DNA from 2 places in the Nonomuraea sp. NPDC050328 genome. Region 1 is predicted to be linked to the other one. Evidence: predicted binding sites of a transcription regulator. Region 1 holds the regulator's gene; the other holds the start of a gene.
What was found. Region 1 encodes LexA, which represses DNA repair genes until DNA is damaged. Its sites were predicted from a motif close to TCGAACANNTGTTCGA; they were not measured.

Region 1 (7,246 bases):
CGACCTTCAAGGGTCGCCAAAGCAGGGTCACGGAAACACAATTTGTGGTGAACTACATCGGTGTAAGTACTAGATGTTGTGGTCCAACCGTAGAACTGCCGGGCCGTGATCGCAACTTGCCGGGCGGCTTCCCAGCGAAGTGGCTGATCAGTCGGCGTGTCGCCGGTGGGGGGCGTGGTGCGGGTGTTCCGAGGATGGGATTCTGCCGGGTTCCGGGGGGTGGGCGGGTCTGGTATAGGGGCTCCCGACCTGCGGAAACACTCCTGGCTACCAGGGAATTCCCGCCCTCCGCCGCCCTCTCAGCCCTGGTCCCCAGCCGGTCGGACTCTCCTCTTCAGCCCACCTGGCCCCGACTTCGCCGCGCCATACCTCAGCCCGCCTTGACCGACTTCCCCGCGCCACGCCACAGCCCGCCTTGGCGGACTCCCCGCCCCACGCCTCAGGCCGCCTTGGCTGACGCCCCGCCCCACGCCTCAGCCGCTTTCCCTGGGCTTGCCGTGCTTCCCCGCCTCGCCCCCCCGTCGGGCCGGCCCCGGGTCTCGCTCTCCCCGCCGCCCCTATCCCGCCCACCCCGTCGGGGCCCCGCGCCTTGATTCCCCTCCGGGCCCATGTGGGACGCTGCCAACCCGGCCGCGGCCCGACCCTGGATTCTGCGCCCGCCCTCCCGCCAAGCCCGAGGTCCTGCGGTCGGAGACGACGAATGGGCGCCGGTTGTAGGCGGCGCCCATTGAATGAAGTGACGGCGGCCGAGCGTCACCTTGAGGGAGGTGGCAGCGGCCGAGCGTCAGCTTGAGTGGAGTGACAGTGACCGAGCGTCAGCTTGCTAGGGTGCCCAGCCAGTAACCCGCTACAGCCAGTAGGACGATCAACGCGGCCACCACGATGCGGCCCCGGCGGGTGAGACGGAACGACGTGCGAGCCCTACGTGCCCGGCGAGCGCCGACCCCAGTACCGCCCGCACCGCCAGCCCCAGCACGGCCAGTTCCAACACGGCCTGTCCCGGCACGGCCAGTCCCAACGCGGCCGGTCCCGGCACGGCCACCGCCACCGCCACCGCTGCCAGTGCCGGTGCCGCCGCCGGTGCCGTCGTCGGACAGGCCGCCCTGGACGATGCTGCCCACGCGAGGGTGGGGCACGCTGGGGGCCGCGTCACGGCCTGCGCCCCGTCGCCGTGTCTGGCCCTTGGTCCGGCCCTTGCGTCCCGTGCCGGACGGTGTCGTCCGGGTGCCGTTGCCTTTCACCGCCACCACTACGCCCCCTTTCGGCCGCTCCCCCGAGCTCCGCCGTCTCGTCCCCGTAGTACTACCCCCGGCCACGGGACGGATTCCCGTTCCACCCCGAGCCGGAAACACTCTTGGCCTGTCCCATTCCGGACGCCCCTCGCCCCCCACGCGTGCCACCTGCTCAGCCGGCCGCCGTCCTTCCGACGATCCCGCAGCCTCGGCCCGCCCAGTTACCTGCCGGAACGCCTGGAGGTCGGTGACGCTCGCCAGACGTACGGCCTCGGCAGCCACTTCCGAGGCCGGCCCATCACCCTCGGCCGCTCCAGGAGGGTCACCTGGCCCACCGACACCGACACCGACACCGACACCGACACCGAGCGTCTCACCCCCGCCCGCGCTGCTCCTCGAGTGCGCCGTGCCGTCGCCGCTCCCCGGCCGCCCCCAGAGCCCGCTCGCTGGACGGCGTGCAGGGCGGCCTTCCCGAGCGAGTACGCCACCCTCCGACCCCGGCGCCCCTCCCCCACCGACTCCCGCGGAGCGCGGAACCCCGGGACCGGAAGGCTCCGCCGTACCCGTGTCCGAGCGGGGCGCCGGGACGAGGCGGAGGGGTGGGGTGCCCGGGCGGCGGGGACGCGGCGGGGGCGTGTTCGAATGACGGGGCTCCCGGGTGGCGTCGGCGATCAAGGTGAGATTGTCGGTGGTCTCTGCGATTGTGGTCGTCCGCATGAATGGCCTCCCGCCCCGTCACGACCGAAAATGGCCGAACAAAGATCGGCGTATCGAACACGATGTCGATCGAACTCCCGTACGATGGTCTACCACAGGGACCCGACATTTTCGAGGAACACTCGAACAATTGTTTGAGGATGATCTTCAACGGCGATATCGTCGCTGTGTGCGACACACGAACCACGGACCGGAAGGTCTGCCGGTGAGGAGGAACAGGGCATGAGCGAGCACGATGACTCCAACGGTGTCAGCGACCTCGCGTTGCGCAGGCGTGACTCACTGGGTCTGACGCCCAGGCAACGCAAGATCCTGGAGGTGATCCGCGACTCGGTGCAGCAGCGCGGGTACCCGCCCTCCATGCGCGAGATCGGCGAGGCGGTCCAGCTGACCAGCACGTCGAGCGTGTCGCACCAGCTGACGGCCTTGCAGCGAAAGGGCTACCTGCGGCGCGATCCGCACCGGCCGCGCGCGTTGGAGGTCCGGCTGCCGGGTGAGCCGGTGCTGTGGGTAGATCCGGACGGCGACGAGGTCGAGTCGCCGGTGAGCCGCCCGACGGCGGCGTACGTGCCGCTGGTCGGCCGGATCGCCGCCGGTGGGCCGATCCTGGCCGAGGAGAGCGTGGAGGACGTGTTCGCCCTGCCCAAGCAGCTCGTGGGCGAGGGCACGCTCTTCCTGCTCCAGGTCAGCGGTGACTCGATGATCGAGGCGGCGATCGCCGACGGCGACTGGGTGGTCGTACGGCAGCAGCCGGTGGCCGAGAGTGGCGACATCGTGGCCGCGATGATCGACGGTGAGGCGACCGTCAAGACGTTCAAGCGCAAGGACGGGCATGTCTGGCTCGTCCCGCACAACCCCAACTACGACCCGATCCCCGGCGATGAGGCCAGCGTCCTGGGCAAGGTCGTGGCGGTGCTTCGCCGCCTCTGAAACCCCCTCCGACCGGTCGGCCCCCGTCCGCACACGGGCGGCCGACCGGCCCCCACCTGGTTCCTCAGTCGTTTCGCCTTCTCCTCCTGAGCCTCACCCGGTGAGCGCCTCGGTACCTTCTGAGCCCCCTGAGTGCCCCGCTACTTGCCGACCCCTAAGACCCGCCCCCTGGCCTGTTCCTTGCCGCCTCATGCCCCCGCTGCTTGAGCCGCCGCGCCTTGAGCCTGGCCGCCGCTTCTGCTGAGGCGTCCGGTGCCCTGGGGCTTCTCGTCACTTCGGTGGGCCGGCCGGGTTGGATGGTCGGCCACTTGCTCGGGCCGGCCGGGCCCCGGTTCAGGCGCGCCCACGCTCCCGTACAGGCGGACCTCTTCACCGCAAAGCAGCCCCCGAGCCCCGCCAAGGCGGTGCCAGGAAGCGGGGCTGGGGCGAAAAGAGGGGGTGATCTAGACTGAAAGGGTGAACGACACTTTCCGGGCGGAAGACCTCAAAGCGCTACGCGACGGGGTTAAGTGGTCCAAAGCGGGCCCGGGGGTGATTCCCGCCTGGGTGGCGGACATGGACTTCCCGGTGGCCCCGGTGATCCGGGAGGCCCTGGAACGGCGGATCGTCACCGACCTGGGGTATCCGACCTGGGACGAGCAGTACGCCCCGGCACCGCTCATCGAGGCGTTCGCCGAGCGGTCGGAGGGCAAGTACGGCTGGCGGCCCTCGGGCCCGGACCGGGTCAGGGCGTTCAGCGACCTCAACCAGGCCCTCCAGGTCATCCTGCACACGATCACCGAGCCCGGCGATCCGGTGGCGGTGCACACGCCGACCTACAACGCGTTCGTGGCGTCGCTGACCGAGATGAACCGCCCCATCCTGCCGATCGCCGCACAAGTGGACACGGACGGGGACGGGTGGCGGTTCGAGGTACCGGATCTGGCACGGGCCAAGGTGCTGCTGCTGGTCAACCCGCACAACCCGACCGGACGGGCGTTCACGCGGGCCGAGCTGACCGAGTTGGCCGAGGCGGCGGAGCGGCACGACCTGGTGGTCATCTCCGACGAGATCCACGCCGACCTGGTGTACGAGCCGCACCGGCACATCCCGTTCGCCACGCTGCTCCCGGAGCGGACGATCACGCTGACCTCGGCGTCCAAGGCGTTCAACCTGGGCGGGGTCCGGTGCGCGGTGGCGCACTTCGGGCACGAGGCCACGCGGAAGGCCGTGTGGTCGGCGCCGAAGTTCCTGTACGGCGAGGCGAACCTGTTCGGGGTGGAGGCGACGGTCGCGGCCTGGCGGCACGGGGAGCCCTGGCTGGCCGAGATCCTCGGTCTGCTCGACCGGAACCGGCGGATGCTGGCCGAGCGGTTGCCGGCCGGGGTCGGGTATCGGGTGCCTGAGGCCACCTACCTGGCGTGGCTCGACTTCGGGCGGCCGGGGGCGGCCGAGCGGCTGGAGCGGGAGGCGGGGGTCCTGCTCAGCGGGGGTGAGCAGTTCGGGCCCGGCGGGGAGAACTTCGCGCGGCTCAACTTCGCCACCTCGTTGCCCGTGCTGGAGGAACTGGTCGGGCGGATCTCGTCCGTGGAGTTCTAGAGAACGGGCCGCGTCCGCTCAGGAGCCCAAGGCCTCCGGCCGGCGAACCGGATGGATGAACTGGGCGCGGCGGCTCCCCAAGCCGGGCTCAGGACCCGGGAAGGGGCAGGGCGGGTGCCCGTGCCCCTTCCTCTCGTCTCCGGGGTCAGGTCAGCGGGGGCAGGGGCGGGGCGGTGGCGGCGGGGGTGTCGGTGAGGGCGGCGAGGGCGAGCTCGATCGCCTTGTCCAGCTGCGGGTCACGCCCGGCGGCGCGGTCCTGCGGGGTGGTGACGACCTCGAGGTCCGGGTCGACGCCGTAGTTCTCCACCCCCCACTCCTGTCCTTCCAGCCAGTGGGAGTACCGGGGCTGGGTGACGACGGTGCCGTCCACCAGGGAGTAGCGCGAGTCGATGCCGATGACGCCGCCCCAGGTGCGGGTGCCGATGAGCGGGCCGAGCTTGCGGGCCTTGATGCCGGAGCTGACGATGTCACCGTCCGAGCCGGCGAACTCGTCGGCGATGGCCACGATGGCGCCGCGCGGCGAGTCGACGGGGTAGCGCATGGGCTCGTAGCCGCGTGAGCGGACCCAGCCGGTGACCCGGCGGGACAGCTTCTCCAGGACGAGCTCGGAGGTGTGCCCGCCCCCGTTCTCGCGGAGGTCGACGACGAGGCCCTCGCGGGCCATCTCGGTCCGGAGGTCGCGGTGGAACTGCGCCCAGCCGGAGGAGACCATGTCCGGCACGTGCAGGTAGCCGAGCCGCCCGCCGGACAGCTCGTGGACGCGGGCGCGGCGACCCTCCACCCAGGCGTGGTAGCGCAGGGCGGTCTCGTCGGCGACGGGCGTGACGACGACCCGCCGGGTCTCGCCGCCGGAGGCCGGGCGGATGGTCAGCTCGACCGGATGCTCCGCCGTACCGGACAGGAGGGCGAGGGGGCCGCGGACGGGGTCGACGGGACGGCCGGCCACGGCGACGATGGCGTCGCCCTCGCGGACGGCCACGCCGGGCTCCAGGAGCGGCGAGCGCGCCTTGTGGTCGGAGGACTCGCCGGGCAGGATGCGGGCCACCCGCCAGGTGCCGTCCTCGTCGCGGGCGAGGTCGGCGCCGAGCAGGCCCTGGCGGCGGCGCGGGTCGACGCCGACGGCGTTGGGCCGGGCGTAGGCGTGGGAGGTGGCGAGCTCGCCCTGGACCTCCCACAGCAGGTCGATCAGCTCGCTGTAGGCGCCGATCCGTTCGACGAGCGGCTCGTAGCGGTCGAGGACGGCGGCCCAGTCGACGCCGTTCATGTCCTCGCGCCAGAAGTGGTCGCGCATGAGCCGGCCGGCCTCGCGGTAGGCCTGGCGCCACTCGGCGACCGGTTCGATGGTGACGTTGACGCGGTCGAGGTCGATGGGAACGACCTCGTCGCCGTCGCCGGACGAGCGGGTCTGCAGGCCGGACTTGCCGTTCAGGACCAGCCGGGAGCCGTCGCCGCTGACCTCGAAAGCTCGGATCTCCTTGCCGATCTCGCTCTTGGCGCGCTTGGCGAGGTCGTAGCGCTCCAGCACCGGCTCGGGGCGGTCGGTGCCGTCGCCGAGCTGGCTGGGCAGCGGGTGGCGGAGCCAGAGCAGGGCGTCCTTGGCGCTGCGCAGGTTGCTGTAGGTGCCGGCGGGGACGGGCACGGCGACGACACGGGCGGACAGGCCCTCGACGTCCACCTCGGTGACCGGGGCCGCATCTCCTGATTTCTCGGACTTGTCGGCGTCTTCGCCGTTGAACCCGCGCCCCTCCAGCGAGGGCGCGAAGGGCGAGGGCGTGGTCGCCTTCAACGGCACGAGGTACGGCTTGCAGCTCTGCGGGAACGACAGGTCGAACACGTGCGAGTCGTACACCGGGTCGAAGGTCCGCTCCGACAGGAACGCCAGGTGCTTGCCGTCCTTGGTGAAGACCGGCGAGCTGTCGGTGAAGCGCAGCGGCGTCACCTCGATCACCGACGAACCGTCGGTCCGGCCCATCTTGATCTGACTGAGGTAGAAGCCGTGCTGCGGGAAGGACCAGGCAAGCCACGCCGAGTCGGGTGAGAACGTCGGGCCGCCGATGTCGCCGGAGTCGGTGCGGTCGATCTCGCGCAGGGTCCCCGACTCCACGTCGACCACCAGCAGCCGGCCATCGTGGCTGGTCACCGCGACGTGCTTGCCGTCGGGCGCGACCGCCAGGTCGAGCACCCGGCCCAGCTCGCCGGCGGCGATGGTGCGGATCTCGCCGCCGGGGGTGCCGATCTCCAGGGCGTCCTCGCCGCCGGCGTCGGAGACCCAGATCGCCTTGCCCTCGTTGTCGAGCGGGCGCGGCAGCCGTACGCGCACGCCGGGCTCGGCCCGCAGCACGCCGGCCGGGCCGTCGCGGTGGGTGACCCAGTGGGCGGTGCCGCGGATCTCGACCACGCTGGCCCGGCCGCCCTTGTCGGGGGCGAAGCCGGCCACGCGGGCGGGCGCCGGGCGCTTGGCGCGCGCCGGGCGCGGCCCGCCGAGCTTGATGTCCAGCTTGTACGGCTCGCCGTCCAGGTCGGTGAGCCACAGGTCGCCCGCGTGGCTGTAGATCACGCGCTCCCCGTCGGTGGCGGCGTGCCGCGCGTAGAACTCCGTGTGCGTGGTGTGCTGGCGCAGGTCGGAGCCGTCGGGCAGCGCGGAGTAGAGGTTGCCGACACCGTCGGTGTCTGCCAGGAAGGCGATCCGCCCGCCCACCCACATGATCGACGCGTGCTGGGCCGGGTTGTCGGCGAACAGCCGGGTGAACTCGCCCTCGCCGTCCGCGTCCACCCAGATCTTGCCTGCC
Region 2 (7,246 bases), on a different contig from region 1:
CCCGTCCCGACGTGCTCCACCTGGGCCAGGACGACCTGCCCGTGCCCGTCGCGCGCGAGCTGCTCGGCGACGACATCCTCATCGGCCGCTCCACGCACTCCACCGCGGAGGCGTCGGCGGCGGCCGCCGAGGAGGGGGTCGACTACTACTGCTGCGGGCCGATCTGGCCCACACCCACCAAACCCGGACGCCACGCGCCCGGCCCGGAGCTGCTGAGACACGCCGCCGGGCTCGGCGCCGCCCGCCCGTGGTTCGGCATCGGCGGCATCGACCTGGACAACCTCGACGAGGTCCTCTCGTACGGCGTGCGCCGCGTGGTGGTGGTCCGGGCGATCACCGAGGCGGAGGACCCGGGCGCGGCCGCGGCGGAGTTCGCCAAGCGGCTAGCCGCCGCCACCTGACCGACCATCCCTCGTGCCCGGGCCGCAAAGCCCGGGCACGGCTCTTTCCCGCCCGCTTGCCCCGCCCTCGGGCTCAGGTCTTGCGGGAGGCGGCGCGACTTGTCCTGCCCGCGGGCTCAGGTCTTGCGGGAGGTGGCCGCGACCGCCAGTTCGGCCAGCGCCGCCTTGGCCTCGCCGGTGACCGGCGCCTTGTCCAGCACCGCCAGCGACTCCTCCAGGTAGGACCCGATGAGGTCCTCGCACTCCTGCAACGCTCCAGTGTCCTCGATGATCGAGCGGAGCGCCGCGACCCCCGCGGCGTCGAGCTCCGGGTCGCCGAGCAGCCGCCGGATCGTCGCCGCCTCCGCGGCCGAGGCCGCCGCCAGCGCCTTGGCCACCAGCATCGTCCGCTTGCCCTCCCGCAGGTCGTCACCGGCCGGCTTGCCGGTCTCGGCCGGGTCGCCGAAGACGCCGAGGATGTCGTCCCGGAGCTGGAAGGCGATGCCCACCCGGGTGCCGTAGCCGACGCACAGCTCGTCGATCCAGGGCGCGCCGCCGGCGTTGCCCAGCGTCAGGCCGAGCCGCAGCGGCTGCTCCACCGAGTACTTGCCGCTCTTGTAGAGCGCGACGCGCAGCGCGGAGTCGAAGGTGTTCTCGCCGTGCGCCTGCTCCAGCAGGTCGAGGTACTGGCCGCACATCAGCTCGGTGCGCATGTGGTCGTGCACCGGCTGCGCGGCGGCCAGCGCCTCGGGCGGCAGGCCGCTGGTGCGCCACATCTCGCCCGACCAGATGAGCAGCAGGTTGCCCAGCAGGATCGCCGCGCCCTCGCCGAACTGCGCGGCTGAGCCGTACCAGCCGGACCGCTCGTGCAGGGCCTGGAAGCGGCGGTGCGCCGAGGGCATGCCCCGGCGCAGGTCGCTGGAGTCCATCACGTCGTCGTGGACGAGCGCGCTGGCCTGCAGCAGCTCCAGCGAGGCGGCGGCGGCGACGATGGCCGGCGTCTCCGGCCGGCCGGTCGCGCGCCAGCCCCAGTAGCAGAAGGCCGGGCGCAGGCGCTTGCCACCGGCCAGCAGCTCACGCGCCGCCGCGAGCAGCGGAGCGAGCTCGGGGCCACTGACGATCGCCCGCTGCCGGTCGGCGAACTCGGTCAGCGAGCTCTCGACCGCGCTGCGGAGGAAGTCCATGGTCATGCCCTTGAGCGTAATGGCTGCCCGGCGTGCCACCCGCTGTCCATCGGGTGTCGGTACCCTTGTCCCATGGCACTGGGTCGCCCCTCCACTCTCCCCGACCGCGTCCCGACCGTGCGCGAGCTCCTCGCCACCGGCCGGCAGACGTTCTCCTTCGAGTTCTTCCCGCCGAAGAACGCCGAGGGGGAGCGGCAGCTCTGGCGGGCCATCCGGGAGCTGGAGGCGCTGCGGCCGACCTTCGTCTCGGTGACGTACGGCGCGGGCGGCTCCACCCGTGACCGCACGGTCGACATCGTCGAGCGGGTGGCCCACGAGACCACGCTGACCCCGGTGGCGCACTTCACCGCGGTCAACCACTCCATCCGCGAGCTGCGCCATCTTGTCGGGCGCTTCGCCGACGCGGGGGTGCGCAACATCCTCGCGGTGCGCGGCGACCCTCCCGGCGACCCGGGCGCGGAGTGGGTCCAGCACCCCGAGGGGGTGCTGTACGCCGAGGAGCTCGTACGGCTCATCCGGCAGTCGGGCGACTTCTGCGTGGGCGTGGCGGCCTTCCCGTACAAGCATCCGCGCTCGCCGTCCATCGAGGCCGACACCGAGTACTTCGTGCGCAAGTGCCGGGCGGGCGCCGACTACGCGATCACGCAGATGTTCTTCCGGGCCGACGACTATCTCCGGCTGCGCGACCGCGTCGCCGCCCAGGGCTGCGAGACGCCGATCATCCCGTGCATCATGCCGGTGACCCAGTTCAGCACCATCGCCCGCTCCGAGCAGCTGTCGGGCGCGCCGTTCCCCGCCGAGGTGGCCGAGCGCTTCGAGCGGGTCAAGGACGACCCGGCGGCGGTGCGCGCGCTCGGCATCGACCACGGCGCCGAGCTGTGTGAGCGGCTGCTGGCCGAGGGGGCGCCGGGCATCCACTTCATCACCTTCAACCGCTCCAGCGCGACCGCCGAGGTCTTCCAGCGGATCCAGCCCGCCGTCGCCGCGGCCCCGGCCTGACCGGCCCTGATCAGCCCTGGTCAGCCTTCGTTCAGGGTGCTGATCAGGGGGAGCCGTGCGCCCGCGATGGCGTACAGCTCCCAGCCGCCCGGGAAGACGAAGCCGGACAGCAGGTCGTCGAAGCCGAGATCGCGGTAGAGGCGGCGGGCGATCGTGGGCTGGTCGTGGGTGGACAGCACGACCGAGCGCTCGCGCCGCCCCTCGCACAGCCGGGTGAGCAGCGCCCGGCCCACGCCCTTGCCCTGCCAGTCGGGATGCACGTGGATCTCGGCGAGCTCGAAGGCGTCGCCCAGCCAGGCGTCCGCCACGAGCTCGCCACGGTCGTCGCTGAGCGCCCGGTAGACCACGTCGTGCCACCACTGCCCGGACGCGCCGTGGAAGCCGTAGGCGAAGCCCACGCACGTGCCGTCCAACTCGGCCAGGAGCCCGCGGAAGGCCGGGTAGGCGGTGTGGCTGCGCATGATCGCCGTGCGCCCCGGGAGCTGCTCGCCGGGCGGGCGCATAGCCGCGGCGTAGACGCCCACCACCTCGTCGAGGCGGCGGGCGAACTCCGCCGGGCCGGCGTCGCGCAGCTCGATCATTCGACGTCCGCGGCGGTCCCGTCGGTGATGCGCAGCAGTTCCTCGTAGGTGGTCGGGAAGACGGTGTGCGGGTGGCCGCCCGCGGCCCACACCTGTTCGTGCTTGGCCAGCCAGGTGTCCACCAGCGTGCGCACCGGGGCCGGGTGACCGACCGGGGCCACGCCGCCGATGGGCTGGCCGGTCGCCGCCCGCACGAACTCGGGGGTGGCCCGCCGTACCTTCGCCGCCCCCGCCGTGCGCGCGATCAGCTCCACGTCCACGCGATGCGCCCCGCTGGTCAGGACCAGCAGCGGGGCGCCGTCGGCGTCGAAGATCAGGCTGTTGGCGATCGCGCCGACCTCGCACCCGAGCTGCGCGGCGGCGGCCGCCGCGGTGGGCGCGGACTCGGGCAGGACGACGATCTCGCCGCCCGCGCCGAGCTCACGGAGCGCCTCGGCCACGCGGACGGTGGTGGGATGCAACTTTTCCGGCATGCGGCCACTCTAAACAGCTTGACTGGCGAATTACTCCGACATGGTGGTGCGCTAGTGTCACTTGATTCGATTGTTAATGACATATGGGGGTGATGGGAGTGGGCCAACGGCAGCGGGGTTTGGCTGTCGCACTCCTGGCGGCAGGAGCCGTTCTTCTCGCGGGCGGCGGCCAGGCCGCGTCCGCCGCGGTCCAGCAGGTCCCCACGACCGTCGCGGGGGCGACGGCGGGCCCTGTGACGGCTGCGGGCTCCGTGGTGGATCCGGTGGTGGCGCCGCGCAAGACGCTCAAGCTGGGCGCGAAGGGCACGGCGGTGAAGTGGCTGCAGAGCCGCCTGGCCGGGCTCGGCTACAAGCCGGGCAAGGCCGACGGCCGCTACGGCGGGACGACCCTGACGGCCGTCTGGGCCTTCCAGAAGGTCAACGGGATCAAGCCGACCAGCACCATCGGCGCCCGCACCTGGAAGGCGCTGGAGAACCCGAGGACGCCCAAGGTGCTCGTCCCCCGTGGCAAGCCGACCAGGGTCGAGGTCGACCTGACCAAGCAGATCATGGTCTTCTACGTGGACGGCCAGCAGAAGCTGATCTCGCACATCTCCTCCGGGAGCGGCGTGCCGTACTGCGAGACCGCGGTCTGGCAGGGCAAGTCGCAGCGGTTCTGCGGCTCGGCGCGCACGCCCACGGGTGACTACAAGACCACCTGGCGGGCCAACGGCTGGCACCGGTCCTACCTGGGTCAGCTCTACAACCCGATCTTCTTCAACGGCGGCATCGCCTTCCACGGCGCGCTGTCGGTTCCCCTCCAGCCGGCCTCGCACGGGTGCGTGCGGCTGCCGATGAACGTCGCCGAGGTACTGCCCGGCATGCTCGGCAAGGGCGTGCCCGTGCACGTCCGGGGCCGGTTCTCCCGCTAGCCCCGTCGCCGTGAAAGGCCGTGTCCCGCACCGGGGACGCGGCCTTTTCGCTGCGCCTTCCCGGGATCCGGCGGGCTGGGCCCTGTCGCGAACTCGACCGATTGATCGAACCCGTGTTCGGCGATCCGGTTGACACCAGCAGTGATCGAAATTATGTTCGATGTAGCGATGTGAGGCTCGCGGCTCGCATCGAAGAGCCTGGTCGTGGTCGTCGTCCCCCCGGACGGCGGCCACGGCCGGGCTCGCCCGGGCGAAGGGCACGTCCTCGTCGTCGGCGGAGACGAGCTGGGCGTGTCCCGGCCGGACGGGGAGAGGGGAAGCTCCTCGTCCGGCCGCCCGGCGGAAATGTCGGTGGGGTCTGGCAGTGTTGACCTCACTGGTGGGAACGCCGGGAGCCGCCATGACCCCAAGGAGGCTGGCAGAGATGACCCCGCGACGAAACGACGCGCACGGGCCCCGGCTGTCGACCGCGGTCCGGGCTCACCTCAACGACTCACGTTCCTGCCTGGCGGAGGCGGCCACCGCCCGCACCCCGGCAGCCCGCTACGTGGCGGCGCACATGGCCGCCCTCCGGGCCGCCGCCGCCATCCTGGCCGCGCACCCCCGTCCCACCGAGGGCCGCCGTCGCCGGCTGCGCAGTGCCTGGGAACTCCTTCCCGAGGCCGAACCGCAGCTCGCCGACTGGGCCCCCTTCTTCACCGCCAGCGCCGCCAAGCGCGCCTCGGCGGAGGCCGGCGTGGTGCGCAACATCACCACCGCCGACGCCGACGAACTGCTCGCCGAGGCCGAGACCTTCGTCTCCAGAGTGGAGGCGATCCTGGGCGTCCCCGCCCAGCCCCTTCTACCCCTCGACGTGCCCTTGGCCGGCTGAAGAGCAGCGTCCCCGGACGGCCACTGACGACCTTTGACGACCCCTTGGCCCCCTGACGACCTGTAGCGGGCTCCGGCGTCCGGCCTGGGCCTGTAGCGGGCTTCGGCGTCCGGTCTGAGCCTGTAGCGGGCTTCGGCGTCCAGGCCGAGCCTGTAGCGGGCTTCGGCGTCCGGGCCGAGCCCTGGGCCCACCCCGGGTGCCGCCGTGCGCCCACGCCCCGTTCTGGCCTCCGCCCAGGTGGTGCGGTCCGACCCTGGTCTCGCGTTCCCCGGCGAGGCGGCCTGGGTGCCGGTGGTGTTCACCTTGCGTGATGGGTCCCCACGGCCTGCCCGACTGTGCGCTCCGCCGGAAGGTGTCCACGCGGACGTTTGCGCCGGAGGGGGTGGCTGGCCGAGCGATGCCGGTACGCCGGCACCGTCGCCCGGTGTCAGGGGGTGACGAGGAGGAGCAGGCCGCCGTAGCCGGGGCGGTTCCAGGGGAGGTCGCCGAGGTCGGGCGGACCCCACAGCATCACGCCGAAGATGGGCAGGGCGGCCAGGGCCAGGGTGGCGCACAGGAGGGTGGCGGGTTTTCGCATGGTCCCAGGGTCACCTGGTGATCTTGGGAACCGGTTGCGGGCAGCTTGGGGGCCGGAGAGGCGGGACTGCGGCGCGGCCTGGAGCCGGCGAGGCGAGGCGAGGCGAGGCGACAAGAGGGCAAGGAGGGCGGGGCGGGGCGACAAGAGGGCGGGGATGGCGGCAAGAGGGGGGATGGCGGCAAGGAGGGCGGGCGGGGCGTCAAGGGGACGGGGCGGGGCGTCCAAGAGGGCGAAGTTGGGCGACAAAAGAGGCCGTGTCCGGAAAAATGGGACACGGCCTCGGTTAAGCGAAGTGGGGTCAGAAGGACTCGACCGCGCGGCGGGCCTCGGCGTCCAGGACGCCCCAGCTGATGAGCTCCTCGGTCAGCTCACTGGGCGACTTGTCGTAGATGACCGCCAGGGACCGAAGGTCCTCCTGCCGGATGCTGAGCACCTTGCCGTTGTAGTCACCCCGCTGCGACTGGATGGTGGCCGCGTAGCGGGCAAGGGCGCCGGCCTTCTCCTTGGGGAGCTGGGCCAGGCGCTCAAGGTCGATCACAAGCTTCGGCGTCGGGCCGAGCGGGCTGGGCGCGGCACCGCCGGGCAGCAACTCGGAGACGGGCACCCCGTAGAAGTCGGCAAGCTCGGCCAGCTTCTGGACGGTGACGGCTCGGTCACCGCGCTCGTAAGAGCCGACGACCACGGCCTTCCAGCGGCCACGCGACTTCTCTTCGACTCCGTGCAGGGACAGGCCCTGCTGGGTGCGGATGGCGCGGAGTCGAGCACCCAGCATCTTTGCGTACTCAGACGGCATCGTGTGGCCCCCCGGCTTCTCTTATGACGTGCTCTCAGTAAATTGTCCTCCCTCGCGGCATATGCCCGAGCCACCGGGGGGTGGTGCCCCTAGGGGCACCATCGGTAGCCATGAGCCTGGTTGACCCAGATCGGCCGCGAGGTGTGGTTACGCACAGTGACGGTAAAGGTCCCGTCGCCGAAGGTCAAGCTGATTGGAAAAAAGATGCCGAATCCGGTCCGGCGGGATGTGCCACAAATGTCACATGAGCACCTTCAGCACCACTACGTCGTCATTGTTTGCCAGGTTGCCTAGTGAGGATCATCGCAGGACGCTGAGCCGCCTTGATGATCTTGAGTGAGGTGTCCCCGAGGAAGACCCGGCGCAGCGGCCCGCTGTCGCTGGACGCGCAGATGATCATCTCGCCGTCGACCCAGGCGACCGAGTCGATGGCCTCCTTCACCGTGCGTCCCTCGGCCATCTCCACCTCGACCTCGA

Region 2: the regulator LexA is predicted to act here: its motif matches at 4,674-4,689, upstream of ACIBG7_RS09835 (SAV_6107 family HEPN domain-containing protein).

What each region holds. Positions count from the first base shown of each region.
Region 1 is NZ_JBITIW010000008.1:333,341-340,586, forward strand. It holds gene lexA (transcriptional repressor LexA) at 2,172-2,879, shown strand; gene ACIBG7_RS29095 (MalY/PatB family protein) at 3,435-4,457, shown strand; gene ACIBG7_RS29100 (PDZ domain-containing protein) at 4,603-7,246, opposite strand, start outside.
Region 2 is NZ_JBITIW010000002.1:786,042-793,287, forward strand. It holds gene thiE (thiamine phosphate synthase) at 1-401, shown strand, start outside; gene ACIBG7_RS09810 (polyprenyl synthetase family protein) at 518-1,570, opposite strand; gene metF (methylenetetrahydrofolate reductase [NAD(P)H]) at 1,637-2,563, shown strand; gene ACIBG7_RS09820 (GNAT family N-acetyltransferase) at 2,584-3,144, opposite strand; gene ACIBG7_RS09825 (YbaK/EbsC family protein) at 3,141-3,617, opposite strand; gene ACIBG7_RS09830 (peptidoglycan-binding protein) at 3,737-4,528, shown strand; gene ACIBG7_RS09835 (SAV_6107 family HEPN domain-containing protein) at 4,953-5,399, shown strand; gene ACIBG7_RS09840 (hypothetical protein) at 5,827-5,976, opposite strand; gene ACIBG7_RS09845 (transcriptional regulator) at 6,275-6,769, opposite strand; gene ACIBG7_RS09850 (universal stress protein) at 7,041-7,246, opposite strand, start outside.